2 regions of the Comamonas terrigena NBRC 13299 genome follow, and region 1 is predicted to be linked to the other one. Evidence: riboswitches for the same ligand, from Rfam matches in the RefSeq annotation. Region 1 holds a riboswitch; the other holds the start of a gene.

Evidence for each region. A riboswitch is a leader RNA that binds a small molecule or an ion and turns the genes downstream of it on or off. The one in region 1 is predicted to bind cobalamin.
Region 2: linked by a shared signal. The riboswitch ahead of CT3_RS13210 (TonB-dependent receptor) and the one ahead of CT3_RS16060 (TonB-dependent receptor domain-containing protein) in region 1 are both predicted to bind cobalamin.

Annotation. Positions count from the first base shown of each region.
Region 1 covers NZ_AP019749.1:3,523,442-3,529,301, reverse strand. Annotated here, with positions in the region: gene CT3_RS16065 (ABC transporter permease) at 1-1,756, opposite strand, end outside; cobalamin riboswitch at 1,909-2,136, shown strand; gene CT3_RS16060 (TonB-dependent receptor domain-containing protein) at 2,224-4,125, shown strand; gene CT3_RS16055 (ABC transporter ATP-binding protein) at 4,164-4,868, opposite strand; gene miaA (tRNA (adenosine(37)-N6)-dimethylallyltransferase MiaA) at 4,905-5,860, opposite strand, start outside.
Region 2 covers NZ_AP019749.1:2,918,226-2,924,085, forward strand. Annotated here, with positions in the region: gene CT3_RS13210 (TonB-dependent receptor) at 1-1,705, opposite strand, end outside; cobalamin riboswitch at 1,909-2,163, opposite strand; gene zigA (zinc metallochaperone GTPase ZigA) at 2,338-3,528, opposite strand; gene CT3_RS13220 (Bug family tripartite tricarboxylate transporter substrate binding protein) at 3,909-4,883, opposite strand; gene CT3_RS13225 (mandelate racemase/muconate lactonizing enzyme family protein) at 4,920-5,860, opposite strand, start outside.

The sequences.
Region 1 (5,860 bases):
TGGCCGGGCGCTGCGGGTCCAGCCACAGGCTGGTGGCCCGCATCGGCTGGGCGCGTTCCACCCCGGGCAGGTCGCGTACGGCCTGCAGCAGCGTGGGTGGCAGCAGCGCCGCGTCGGATTTGGACGAGCCGCCGGCCGCACGCAGGTAGAGCGGCGAGGGCAGCACGGCGTCCAGCCAGTCCAGCATGCTGCCGCGAAAGCTGGTGACCATCACCGTCAGCGCCACGGCCAGGCTCAGGCTGGCCACCACGCCGCCCACGGCCACACTGGCGCTGGCCCGCATGCGGCGGGCACGTTCCAGCGCCAGCATGGACAGCGGCTGGCGCAGCGTGGCCGGCCACAGCCGCTGCAGGCCGCCTAGCACGCGCTCCAGCAGCCAGGGCAGCAGCGCCATGCCGCCCAGCAGCATCAGCCCTACGGCCCCATAGGCGGCCAGGGGAATGCCGCCAATGGGCGGCACGCTGGCCAGCAGCGCACTGGCGGCCACCAGGGCCAGGCCGGTCCAGGCGCGCGCAGGCGCCTGGACCACGTCCCCCAGCCCTTTGAGCGTGGCGGCGGGCGGCAGCGCCCGCGCGGTGCGTGCCGGCCACCAGGCGCCGGCCACGGTGGCGGCCAGGCCCAGGGCAAAGAAGGTGGCGGCGGCCGGCGCGCTCCACAGCAGCGGGGGCTGGCCGCCGGCAAAGTAGCCGCCGCCCAGGTCCCCGCCCAGCATACGCAGGGCCAGCCAGGCCAGTCCGGTGCCCAGCGCAATGCCGGCCGCGCTGCCGGCAACGCCCAGCAGGGCGGCTTCCCACAGCACCAGGCGCATGCGCTGTGCGGGCGTGAGCCCCAGCACCGCCAGCAGCGCCAGCTGCGGTGCGCGCCGCGCCACGCTCAGCGCCAGCACCGAAAACACCAGAAACGCCCCGGTGAACAGCGCCACCAGGGCCAGCACGGTCAGGTTGACGCGGTAGGCGCGCGACATCTCGGCCGCACGCTGCTGTTCACCGCCCGGCTGCTGCACCAGCACCTGGGCTGGCCAGCCGGGCAGGGCACGCAGCGTGGCGGTGAAGGCGCTGCGGTCGGTGCCGCTGCGCAGCAGCACATCCACGCGCTGGATCTGGCCGTCCTGGCCCAGCAGGTCCTGGGCGGCGCCAATGTCCATCACCGCCAGCGGGGCGCCGCCGGCTGCCACCGTGCCGGCCACGCGCAGCGTCACGGCATGGGTGTGCACGCGCACCGGCAGCAGGGCGCCGGGGGCGCTGGCTTCGTCCAGGCCCAGGGCCTGCAGTGCCGCCGGGTTCAGAAACACTGCGTCGGGCGCGAACAGCTGCAACCGGTCCTGGCCGGCAAACAGCCGGGGCTGCAGCGCAGGGGCCAGCGGGGCCGACTGCAATGCGTCGCCGCCTAGCAGGTGCAGCGACAGCGGTTCCGGGGGGGCGTGCGGCGCCTGGCCGGCCGCACCGCCCGTGGAGGGCGGGCTGTCGATCTGCACCGTGCCCTCGATCCACGGCGCGGCATGCTGCACCTCGGGCCGCAGCGCAATCAGTGGGTAAATGGCCTGGGGCAGGCTGGCGCGCATGCCTCGGAATTCCAGATCCGGCTGGCCGTTGACGCTGCGCACCGCGCGGGAAAACTCATCCAGCGCCGACTGGTTGATCACATGCACCGCAAAACCCAGGGCCACGCCCAGCGCAATGGCCAGCAGGGCAGTCAGGCTGCGCCAGGGCTGGCGCCGGTACTCCTGCAGCGAAAAACTGGCCAGCAGGCGCGGCAGCGGAGAAGCGGTGAGAGAGGGTGAGGCGGGCACGGAGGTTCCAGGGCAAAACAGCGGTGTGCACCGCCCCAGGGCGGGTGGGCACGCCTGCGCGGCCCAGGGATCCATGGGCAGGGCATTCGCCATCCTACAAGCCCCGTGTCAGCCTGCTGCCTACAATGCGGGGTTTTGGTGCTTGCAGCGCTGTTCTGGCGCTGCGGTTAAACGGGAAACATGGACGCCGGCGCCCGCGCTGGCACAGCATGTACTGCCCCCGCAACAGTGAGCGCACAGGTCCCGCAGGACCCGCTTGCCATCTCTTGCCACTGGAGCCATGCGCTCTGGGAAGGCTTGGCAAGCCGTGCGCCAGTCTGGATACCGGCCAAAACAGGTCCAGCATCCGCTGGCGTGCCGCTGTGCATGCAGACCCGGGTTGCTGGTTGTGTGAAGCACGGGCGGGGACGCCGGTGCCAACCATGTGTGCATCCATGCGAAATTTCCAACCATCCCCTGCGGAAGGCCAGCGCGCTTCCGTGCGCTTTCCTCTGGCGGCCGTGGCCCTGGCCGCAGCCTGCCTGGCCCAGCATGCTGCGGCGCAGAGCGTGCCCCTGTCCACCACGGTGGTGACCGCCACCCGCTCTGAAACGCCGCTGGACGAAACCCTGGCCGATGTGCGCGTGATCACCGAAGCGCAGATCAGCAACTCGGCAGGCCGCTCGCTGGCCGAAGTGCTGCAGCGCTTTGCCGGCGTGCAGATGTCCAGCAACGGTGGCCGCGGCAACACGCAAAGCGTCTACATCCGTGGCAGCAAGCAGGTGGTCCTGCTGGTGGACGGGGTGCGCTTCGGTTCGGCCACCCTGGGCACGCCCACGCTGGAGTCGCTGCCGCTGGAAGCCATCGAGCGCATCGAGGTGGTGCACGGCCCGGCATCGGCACTGTATGGCAGCGATGCCATTGGCGGGGTGATCCAGATCTTCACCAAGCAGGGCAAGGGCGTGAAGCAGGCATTCGTGCCCCATGCCGCGCTCACCTGGGGCCGCGCGGGCTACAAGAAGGCCGATGGCGGTTTTGCGGGCGAGCAGTCCGGCTGGAACTACAGCCTGAACATGGCGCGCGTCATCGATCCCGGCTTCTCGGCCACCAACCGCAAGAGCGCCGAATTCCGTTCCGATGCCGACAAGTTCAACCAGACCTCGGTCACGGCGGCGCTGGGTTATGCCTTCAATGCCGACTGGCGCCTGGATGCCAATCTGATGCGGGCGGACAGCTATTCCGAATTTGACCAGGACTACATCTTCATGCCCGACTGGAGCATGCCGCTGGTGAACGGTTCGTACAACGAATTCCGTGCCGCCACCAGCCAGCTCAAGCTGTCGGGCAGGCTCTCTGCCAACTGGAACAGCACCCTGAGCGTGTCGCGTTCCAATGACAAGCAGCGTTCCCACCACCGCCTGGAGGGTCGCACCGACCGTTACCAGGACCTGTTCCAGACCGAGCAGACCGAATACAAATGGGGCAACGAGATCAAGACCCCGGTGGGCGTGGTGGTGGCCGGCCTGGAGCGTCTGGAGCAGCAGATTGCCTCGTCCGAGCGCTACGACCACAAGGACCGTTCGACCAATGCCGCCTATGCCGGCCTGAACGGCAGCCACGCTGCGCATTCCTGGCAGCTCAACCTGCGCCGCGACGACAACTCCCAGTTCGGCGGCTACAACACCTGGGGCATTGGCTACGGCTACGAAGTCCTGTCCGGTCTGCGTGCGCGCGTGGCACGGGCCAGCAGCATGAAGGCGCCCACCTTCAACGACCTGTACTACCCCATGTCCGGCAACCCCAACCTGCAGCCCGAAAGCTCCAAGGGCAACGAAATCGGGCTGGACTGGAGCGTGGGCGGCCACGAGTTCAAGCTGACGGGCTTCGACAACAAGGTCAAGAACCTGATCTCCTGGGCCGACGACGGCACCGGCATGTGGTTCCCCTTCAATATCGACAGCGCACGCCTGAAGGGCTGGTCGCTGGGCTACAGCACCCAGTGGCAGGGCTGGGATCTGTCGGCACGCTACGAGCACCTGGATGCGGTCGATGGCAAGGGCCAGCGCCTGACGGACCGTTTGCCCGAGCACCAGGCCACGCTGTCGGTGGACAAGCGCATCGGCGCCTGGAAGTTCGGCACCAGCGCGCTGTATGCCGGCAAGCGCACCGACAAGCAGGGCACCGTGGACCTGGGTGGCTACACCACCATGGACCTGCACGCCGAATACCAGTTCGCCAAGGATTGGGCGGTGCAGGCCCGTGTGGCCAATCTGACCGACAAGGTCTATGAAACCGCCTACGGCTACAACCAGCGTGGCCGTGCCGGCTTTGTCACCTTGAAGTGGACGCCGCGCTGAGGCCACGCCGCTAGCACGGCCCCGCTGTGCGGCGCTGTTCAGGCCGCCGCAATGCCCCGGGCCGTCAGCCGCAGCACCCGGTCGGCGCGGGCCGCAGCGTCCGGGGAATGGGTGACCAGCACCAGGCTGGCGCCGGCTTCGCGGGTCTGGGCCACCAGCAGGTCCATGGTGCGGGCGGCCGTGTCCGGGTCCAGATTGCCGGTGGGCTCGTCGGCCAGCAGCAGGGCCGGGCGGTGTACCAGGGCGCGAGCAATGGCCACTCGCTGCAGCTGGCCGCCGCTGAGCTGCTGGGGCAGGCGCTGCCCCCTATCGCCCAGGCCCACGGCCGCCAGCATGGCCTGCACGCGGGCATCCTGCTCGGCGGGGGTGCCACGCGCCAGCAGCATCAGCGGCAGGGCCACGTTCTGCGCCACGCTCAGATGCGGCAGCACGTGAAAGGCCTGGAACACAAAACCCACATGGGCACGGCGCCAGACGGCCAGACCGGCTTCGTCCAGCCTGCCGATGTCCTGCCCCTGGTGCAGCACCTGGCCCTGGTCCCAGCGGTCCAGCCCGGCCAGGCAGTTGAGCAGCGTGGACTTGCCCACGCCCGAATCACCGACGATGGCGACAAACTCGCCCGCCGCCACCTCCAGGTTGACCTGCTCGAACACCGTGGCCGCATCGGCCCCTGTGCCATAGCGTTTGGCCAGGTCCACGACCTGAACGTTGGCGGGCGGTGTGCTGGCAGCTGGCAAGGACATGGCGAAGAGGGGATACGGGGTGGGGGGAGAAGCGGCTTACCTGGGCAGGCTGGCCTGCACCACGCCCCAGGCAGCCTGCACCAGCTGCACGATGGCGTCGGGGGCCTGGCAGTCGATCGGGTGGCGCTGGGGCATGCTGCGCAGCCAGGTGATCTGGCGCTTGGCCAGCTGGCGCGTGGCGGCAATGCCTTTTTCACGCACCAGGTGCATGTTCAGCGCGGGCTTGTCGCGGCGCTCCTGCCATTCCAGTTCTTCCCACACCTGGCGGTAGCCCACGCAGCGCATGCTGGGCAGGTCCAGGTGCAGATCGGGACGGGCGCGCAGGGTGCGCACCTCGTCCACCAGGCCGTGCTCCAGCATCTGCTCGAAGCGCTGGGCAATGCGCTGGTGCAGCCAGGCCCGGTCGGTCGGCTCCAGCGAAAACAGCGTGGCATCAAAGCGCGGCGCCGATGCATCTTTCGCGGTATGGAAGCTGGACAGCGGCTTGCCGGAAATCTTCCACACTTCCAGGGCGCGCTGGATGCGCTGGCTGTCGCCGGGCGCCAGGCGCTCGGCGGTGACCGGGTCCACCTGGGCCAGCAGGGCGTGCATGGCGGGCCAGCCGATGTCGGCAGCCTGGGCATCCAGCGCGGCGCGCACTTGCGGGTCGGCGGCCGGCATCTCATCCAGTCCCTCAAACAGCGCCTTGAAGTACAGCATGGTGCCGCCCACCAGCAGCGGCACGGCGCCACGGGCGCGGATCTCGGCCACCAGGCGTTCGGTGTCGCGCACGAATTCGGCGGCGGAGTAGCTTTGTGTGGGCTCCAGGATGTCGATCAGGTGGTGGGGCACGGCGGCCAGCTCGGCCGGTGTGGGTTTGGCCGTGCCAATGTCCATGCCCCGGTAGACCAGCGCGGAATCGACGCTGACGATTTCAGCGGCCAGGCCGCGCTGCTGCAGCACGGCAGACAGCGCCAGCGCGGCAGCGGTTTTGCCGGAAGCGGTGGGCCCGG
Region 2 (5,860 bases), 610 kb from region 1:
GGGCCAGCACCTGCTTGAGGTCGACCTTGGTGGTCAGCTCCAGGCCGCGCGCCACGACTTCTGCGGCATTGTTGGCATAGTCCGAGGTGTTGGTGCTGGGGCCCCGGGACACGGTGGTGATGCGGTTGGAGATGACGTTCTGGAACAGCGCTGCATCCACCTTCCAGCCCGGCTGCGTGAAGGTGGTGCCCACTTCGATCTGGCGGCTGGTCTCGGGCTTCAGATTGGGGTTGCCGAAGGTGCGCCCGCCGCCCACGGCGGTGAAGTCGGCGGCCAGTTCGGTGGCGGTCGGCGCCCGGAAGCCGGTGGCGATGCCTGCGCGCAGGTTCCAGTCGTCGGTGGCCTTCCAGGTCGAACCCAGGGACCAGGTGTGCGTGTCGTACTTGCGCACATTGGACTGGGCAAACGCCAGGTTGGGCGTGGGGTCGAACCGGGTCTCGCCCCAGGTCTTGCGCAGGCCGCCGCGCAAGGTCAGGCGGTTGTCCAGCAGGGTGTGGGCGTCTTCCAGGTACAGCGCCTTGGTCTCTTCCGTCTGGTTGTTGTCGTACGGGGCCACCTGGCCCGACGGGCCGCCGGGCATGGCCACGCGGAAGCGGTCCGAGCGCAGATGGCTGCGTTCCCAGTCCACGCCCACCAGCAGGTCGTTGGCGGCAGACAGGCGAAAGCGCGGCTGCAGACGGATGCCGGTGGCATCCAGCTTGCGGTCGTTGTAGTCGCGCGCCGTGCCCGGCACCGGGTTGGTGCCGCTCTTGATGACGGGGGACGCCCAGTTGAATTCGTCCTCGTCCACGAAGTGGTAGACCTGCGCCAGCCAGCTGACCGACTGGTCGGCCAGTGCGCCGGTGTAGGTCAGGTCCAGCGAGCGGTTGTCGCGGTTGTCCTTGCTGTAGATGTTGGACCCGGATCCCCGGAAGCCCGCGTTGTAGATGCCGTCAGTGCGGGCCTGCAGCTCCACCCGGTTCAGGCTGTCGATCTGCAGCCCCAGGGCGGCCACCGCGCCACGGCGCTTCCAGCCGGTGTTCTGCATGACGGTGCCGCCGTCGCCGGACTTGTAGTCATCGCGGGCGCTGGTGTTCAGGCCCACATACCAGTCCAGCATGCCGCTGGCGCCTGCGGTCTGGGCCTGAGTGCTCCAGCCGCCCCAGGAGCTGCCGGTCACCGTGACGCGGTTCAGCGGGCCGCTGGCGCCGGTGCGCAGGATGATGTTGATCACCCCGCCCATGTTCTGGCTGCCGTACACCACCGAGGCGGGGCCGCGCACGATTTCGATGCGGTCCACATCCGTCAGGCTGAGCTTGGACAGATTGGCCGTGCCGGCGCGGCGGCCGTTGAGCAGCACCAGCACCTGGCCCTTGAAGTCGCGCCCCTGGCCGTCGGTGGCGGCGCCACGCAGGTTCAGCGATGTCTGGGCCGCGGTCCATTCGCTGAGAAAGCCCACCGCATGTTCGGCCAGCAGGTCGGTGACCGAGCGGGCCGACGAGCGTTCGATGTCCTGGCGGTCAATGACCTGGGTGGTGGCGGCAATGCGGGCGCGGTCCTCGGGCCGGGCCGTGGCGGTGACGAAGACATCGCCCAGGGCCGCAGCCGGGGCCGATGTCGATGCGGTGGCTGTGGCGGCAGAAGCAGCAGACGCCGCGGCGTTGTCGGCCACACCCTGGGCGTGGGCGCCCCACAGCGCGCAGCACAGGGCGGCGCCGGCGGTCACGGGCTTCAGGGCGGAAAGGGGAAAAGCGACAGGCCCGCAGAGGGGGCGCGGGGAAACACGGGAAGGGGTGCGCATGCGCGGCTCCAGATGGCCCTGCTCTCCCGCAAGGCCGATTCAAGAAAACATCCGCAGGCAGGCATGCGCAGGGGGGACAGCTCGGCGCACGAACCCATCCAACCTGGACTGCGCGCTCACCCGCGGCGTCCAACAAAAGTGACAAGGCCGGTATCCGGGCTCGCGAAATGCCGACACTCCGGGACATCCGTCCTGGAACTTTCGGCCCACTCCACGCCTTCCCACGCAGTGCGCAGTGGCTTCAGGTCTTACCTGGGTGCAGAGGGTGATTCGCTTACCGTTGCGGGGGCAGCGCAGGCATTGCACTCCATGGAGCGCACCTGCTTCCCGTTTAACTCCAGTGGCCGTCAGGCCAATGCAGCACCTCGTAACAAGCATTGAAATGTATCTCAATGCAGCGAGGAATTATCGTTCAGGACACATGTGCGCAACGGACACAACACGCCGGACACATCCGGAATGCATGCCCTTGCGGCCGAAGGAGCGCAGCGCTGCACAAAGGCTGCAAAAAGGCAGTACAAATGCTGAACCAAGGCTGCAGCCGGGCATGCACAGCGTCAGTCCCAGGCCGGAAACGGGTCATGAAAGCCAGTCCAGGCCTTGGGGGCCAGGGCCATTTCGTGGTCGGTCAGCAGGCAGGCATCCAGCCGCTGGCGCAGCGCCGCCTCGTCCATGCCGATGCCGATCAGCACCAGTTCCTGGCGGGCATCGCCCACGTGCTCGTCCCAGTGCTGGGTGATGGTGGCCAGCGCCTCGGGCTCGCGCGGCCACTGTTCCCGGGGCACGGCGGCCCACCAGCGCCCTGCCCGGCCATGGCGGCACACGGCCCCGGCCTGCGACCAGTTGCCCGCATAGAGGGGGCGGCTGGCCAGCCAGAAAAAACCTTTGGAGCGTATGACCCCGGGCCATTCGGACCCCACCAGGGCGTGAAAGCGCCTGGGATGAAACGGCCGGCGCGCGCGGTAGACAAAGCTGCCGATGCCGTATTCCTGGGTTTCCGGCGTGTGTTCGCCGCGCAGCTCTTTCAGCCAGCCCGGGGCCTTGGCCGCCTCGTCGAAGTTGAACAGCTTGGTGGACAGCACCGACGCCAGCGGCACCTTGCCGAAACTGGATTCCACGATGCGTGCACGCGGGTTCAGGGTCTTCAGGATGGCCATCAGCCGCTGGCGCTCTGCGCCGGTGATGAGGTCGGTCTTGTTGAGCACCAGCACATCGCAGAACTCGACCTGTTCCACCAGCAGGTCCACCACCTTGCGCTCGTCGCCTTCCCCCATTGACTCCCCGCGCCCCTGCAGGCTGTCCCGGGATTCGTAGTCCTTGAGGAAGTTGAAGCCGTCCACCACGGTGACCATGGTGTCCAGCATCGCAATATCCGACAGGCTGGCGCCCGCTTCGTCGGTGAAGGTAAAGGTCTCGGCCACCGGCAGCGGCTCGGAGATACCCGTGGATTCGATCACCAGGTAGTCAAAGCGCTTTTCCCGGGCCAGGCGGCGCACCTCCACCAGCAGGTCTTCGCGCAGGGTGCAGCAGATGCAGCCGTTGCTCATTTCGACCAGTTTTTCCTCGGTCCGGGACAGGTCGCTGCCGCCTTCGCGCACCAGCGCCGCGTCGATGTTGACCTCGGACATGTCGTTGACGATGACCGCCACGCGCAGGCCCTCGCGGTTGTGGAGGATGTGGTTGAGAAGCGTCGTCTTGCCTGCGCCCAGAAAGCCAGACAGGACGGTGACGGGGAGAAGCTTTGCCATCGCCGGTACCATGAACAAGATTTGATAATGATAACTCATTATCAAATATGGAGACAGGAAACGGCCGCGGACGCGTCACCCCACCCTGCTGTTGCCCAGCCCCTTGCTGGACAGCGCCCTCCGGGCCCCTATGCCTGCGAAGGCGCTTGGCTGCGCAGTGCACGACCCGGCACATAGCAAAGCCCCCGCTGCGCGTGCACAGCGGGGGCGTTTGGTATCAGTCGTTTCACGGGCTGCTGTGGTGTAGCGGTGCAAGCGACCGCTGTCTGCAATCTGCCCTCTGCATCCCGCACGGGGCTCCGCACATGCGGGGCGATCGGCATCGGGCCGCCGCTCCCCCAAACCGTAAAGGCCTGGGCGGCGACCGCCCTGCCCTGGGTTCAGGCGTCTACCCGGATCCCGCGCGACTGGATGAGGTTGGCCCACTTGGCACGCTCATCCCGCATAAAGGCCTCAAAGCGCTGCGGCGTTCCGCCGCCGTCCTCGGCCCCGAACTCTTCCAGCTTGCTCACCACATCCGCCATGGCCAGGATGCGGTTGACGTCGGCATTGATGCGTGCCACCACTTCCGCAGGCATCCTGGCCGGGCCGACCAGGCCGAACCAGATGCTGGCATTGAAGCCGGGGTAGCCCTGCTCGGCCACCGTGGGTACATCCGGGAAGGCTTTCACGCGTTTGGTGCCGGTCTGCGCCAGCGCACGCACCTTGCCGCCCTTGATGAAAGGTGACGCCGTGGTCATGCCTTCGAACGCATAGTCGATCTGCCCGCCCAGCAAGTCCGTCATCACATTCGATGCGCCCTTGTAGGGGATGTGCAGGGCCGACACCCCGGCCGTCTGCTCGAACAGTGCCAGCGCCAGGTGCTGGGCCGACCCCGTTCCGGAAGAGCCGAAGCTGACTTCGCCGGACTTCTTCTTCAAGGCCGCCAGCAGCCCCTGCATGGAGGTGGACGATTTGGGGCTGGCCACCAGCACTTGCGGGGTCTGCCCCACCAGCGCAATCGCCGCAAAGTCCCGCTCGGGGGAGAAGCCGAGCTTGGGGTTCAGCGCAGGGGCAATGCCCAGGGCATTGATGTGGCCCATCATCAGGGTGTTCCCGTCGGCCGGGGCCTTGGCGACTTCGGCCGCCGCAATCAGGCCGGCCGCGCCGGGCTTGTTTTCCACGATGACGGGGATGCCCCACAGCGTGTTGAGCTTGTTGGCGATGATGCGCGCCAGGATGTCGGTGCCGCCACCGGCCGAGAAGCCGACCAGAATCTTGACCGGCCCCGCCGGGGGCTTGCCTTGGGCGAAGCCGGGCTGGGCACAGAGTGCGCCGGCGGCGGCAACCGTGGACAGAAATTGTCTGCGTTGCATGGTGTGTCTCCTTTTTTTTATATGGGCCGAGGGGTCTTACGCCACCTTGCTCCAGCGGCCGAACTTCGCAACCTGCGCCTCGTCGAAGTTGAAGCCGAGGCCGGGCGTCTGGTGCAGAACGACACGGCCCTTTTCCTGCGACAGCTGGCGGTCCAGCAGGCGGCGGAAGTTCAGGACCTGGTCATCCCAGAAGAATTCGACGTAGCGCGCGTTCGGCGTGGCGGCCACCAGCGGTGCGTGCACGTCGTGGAACCAGTGCGGGCACATCTGGATGCCGTAGCCGGCGGCCATGGCGGCAATGCGCTTCCATTCGGTGATGCCGCCGCACACCGCCGCATCCGTCTGCAAGATGGAGGCGGCCCCCATGTCCAGCAGGTGCTTGTGGTACCAGCGGCCATAGCCGATTTCCGCCGTGGCCACGGGGATGCGGGTAAGCTTGGCCAGGCGGGCGTGGCTTTCCACGTCGTCGGGGCTGAACGGCTCTTCGATGAAGTAGGGGTCGTACTGCTCCATGCGGCGCAGGTACTGCATGGCCTGCACGGTATCGACCCAGCCGTTGTTGCAATCCAGCATCAGCTCCACGTCGGGGCCAATGGCTTCGCGGGCGGCCTTCACGCGCGACTCTTCGCCCTGGGGCGACCAGCGACCGGTCTTCATCTTGACGGCCTGGAAGCCCAGCTCGACATAGCTGGCCATTTCCTCGCCCAGGTGCTCCGCCGTCTTGCCTTCCACGTAGTAGCCGCCGCTGGCGTAGGCGGCCACGGTGTCCAGCTCCACCGCGCCGAGGTATTTGTGAAGCGGCAGCTGGGCGGTGCGCGCGTTGAGGTCCCACAGGGCGATGTCCAGGGCGCTGAGCGCGCGCATCACCGTGCCCATGCGGCCTTGCAGCAGGGCTTCCTGGTACATCTTCTTCCACAGGCCTTCGACGGCCAGCGAGTCGCGGCCCAGCAGCACGGGGGCCAGCAGCTGCTCGACCG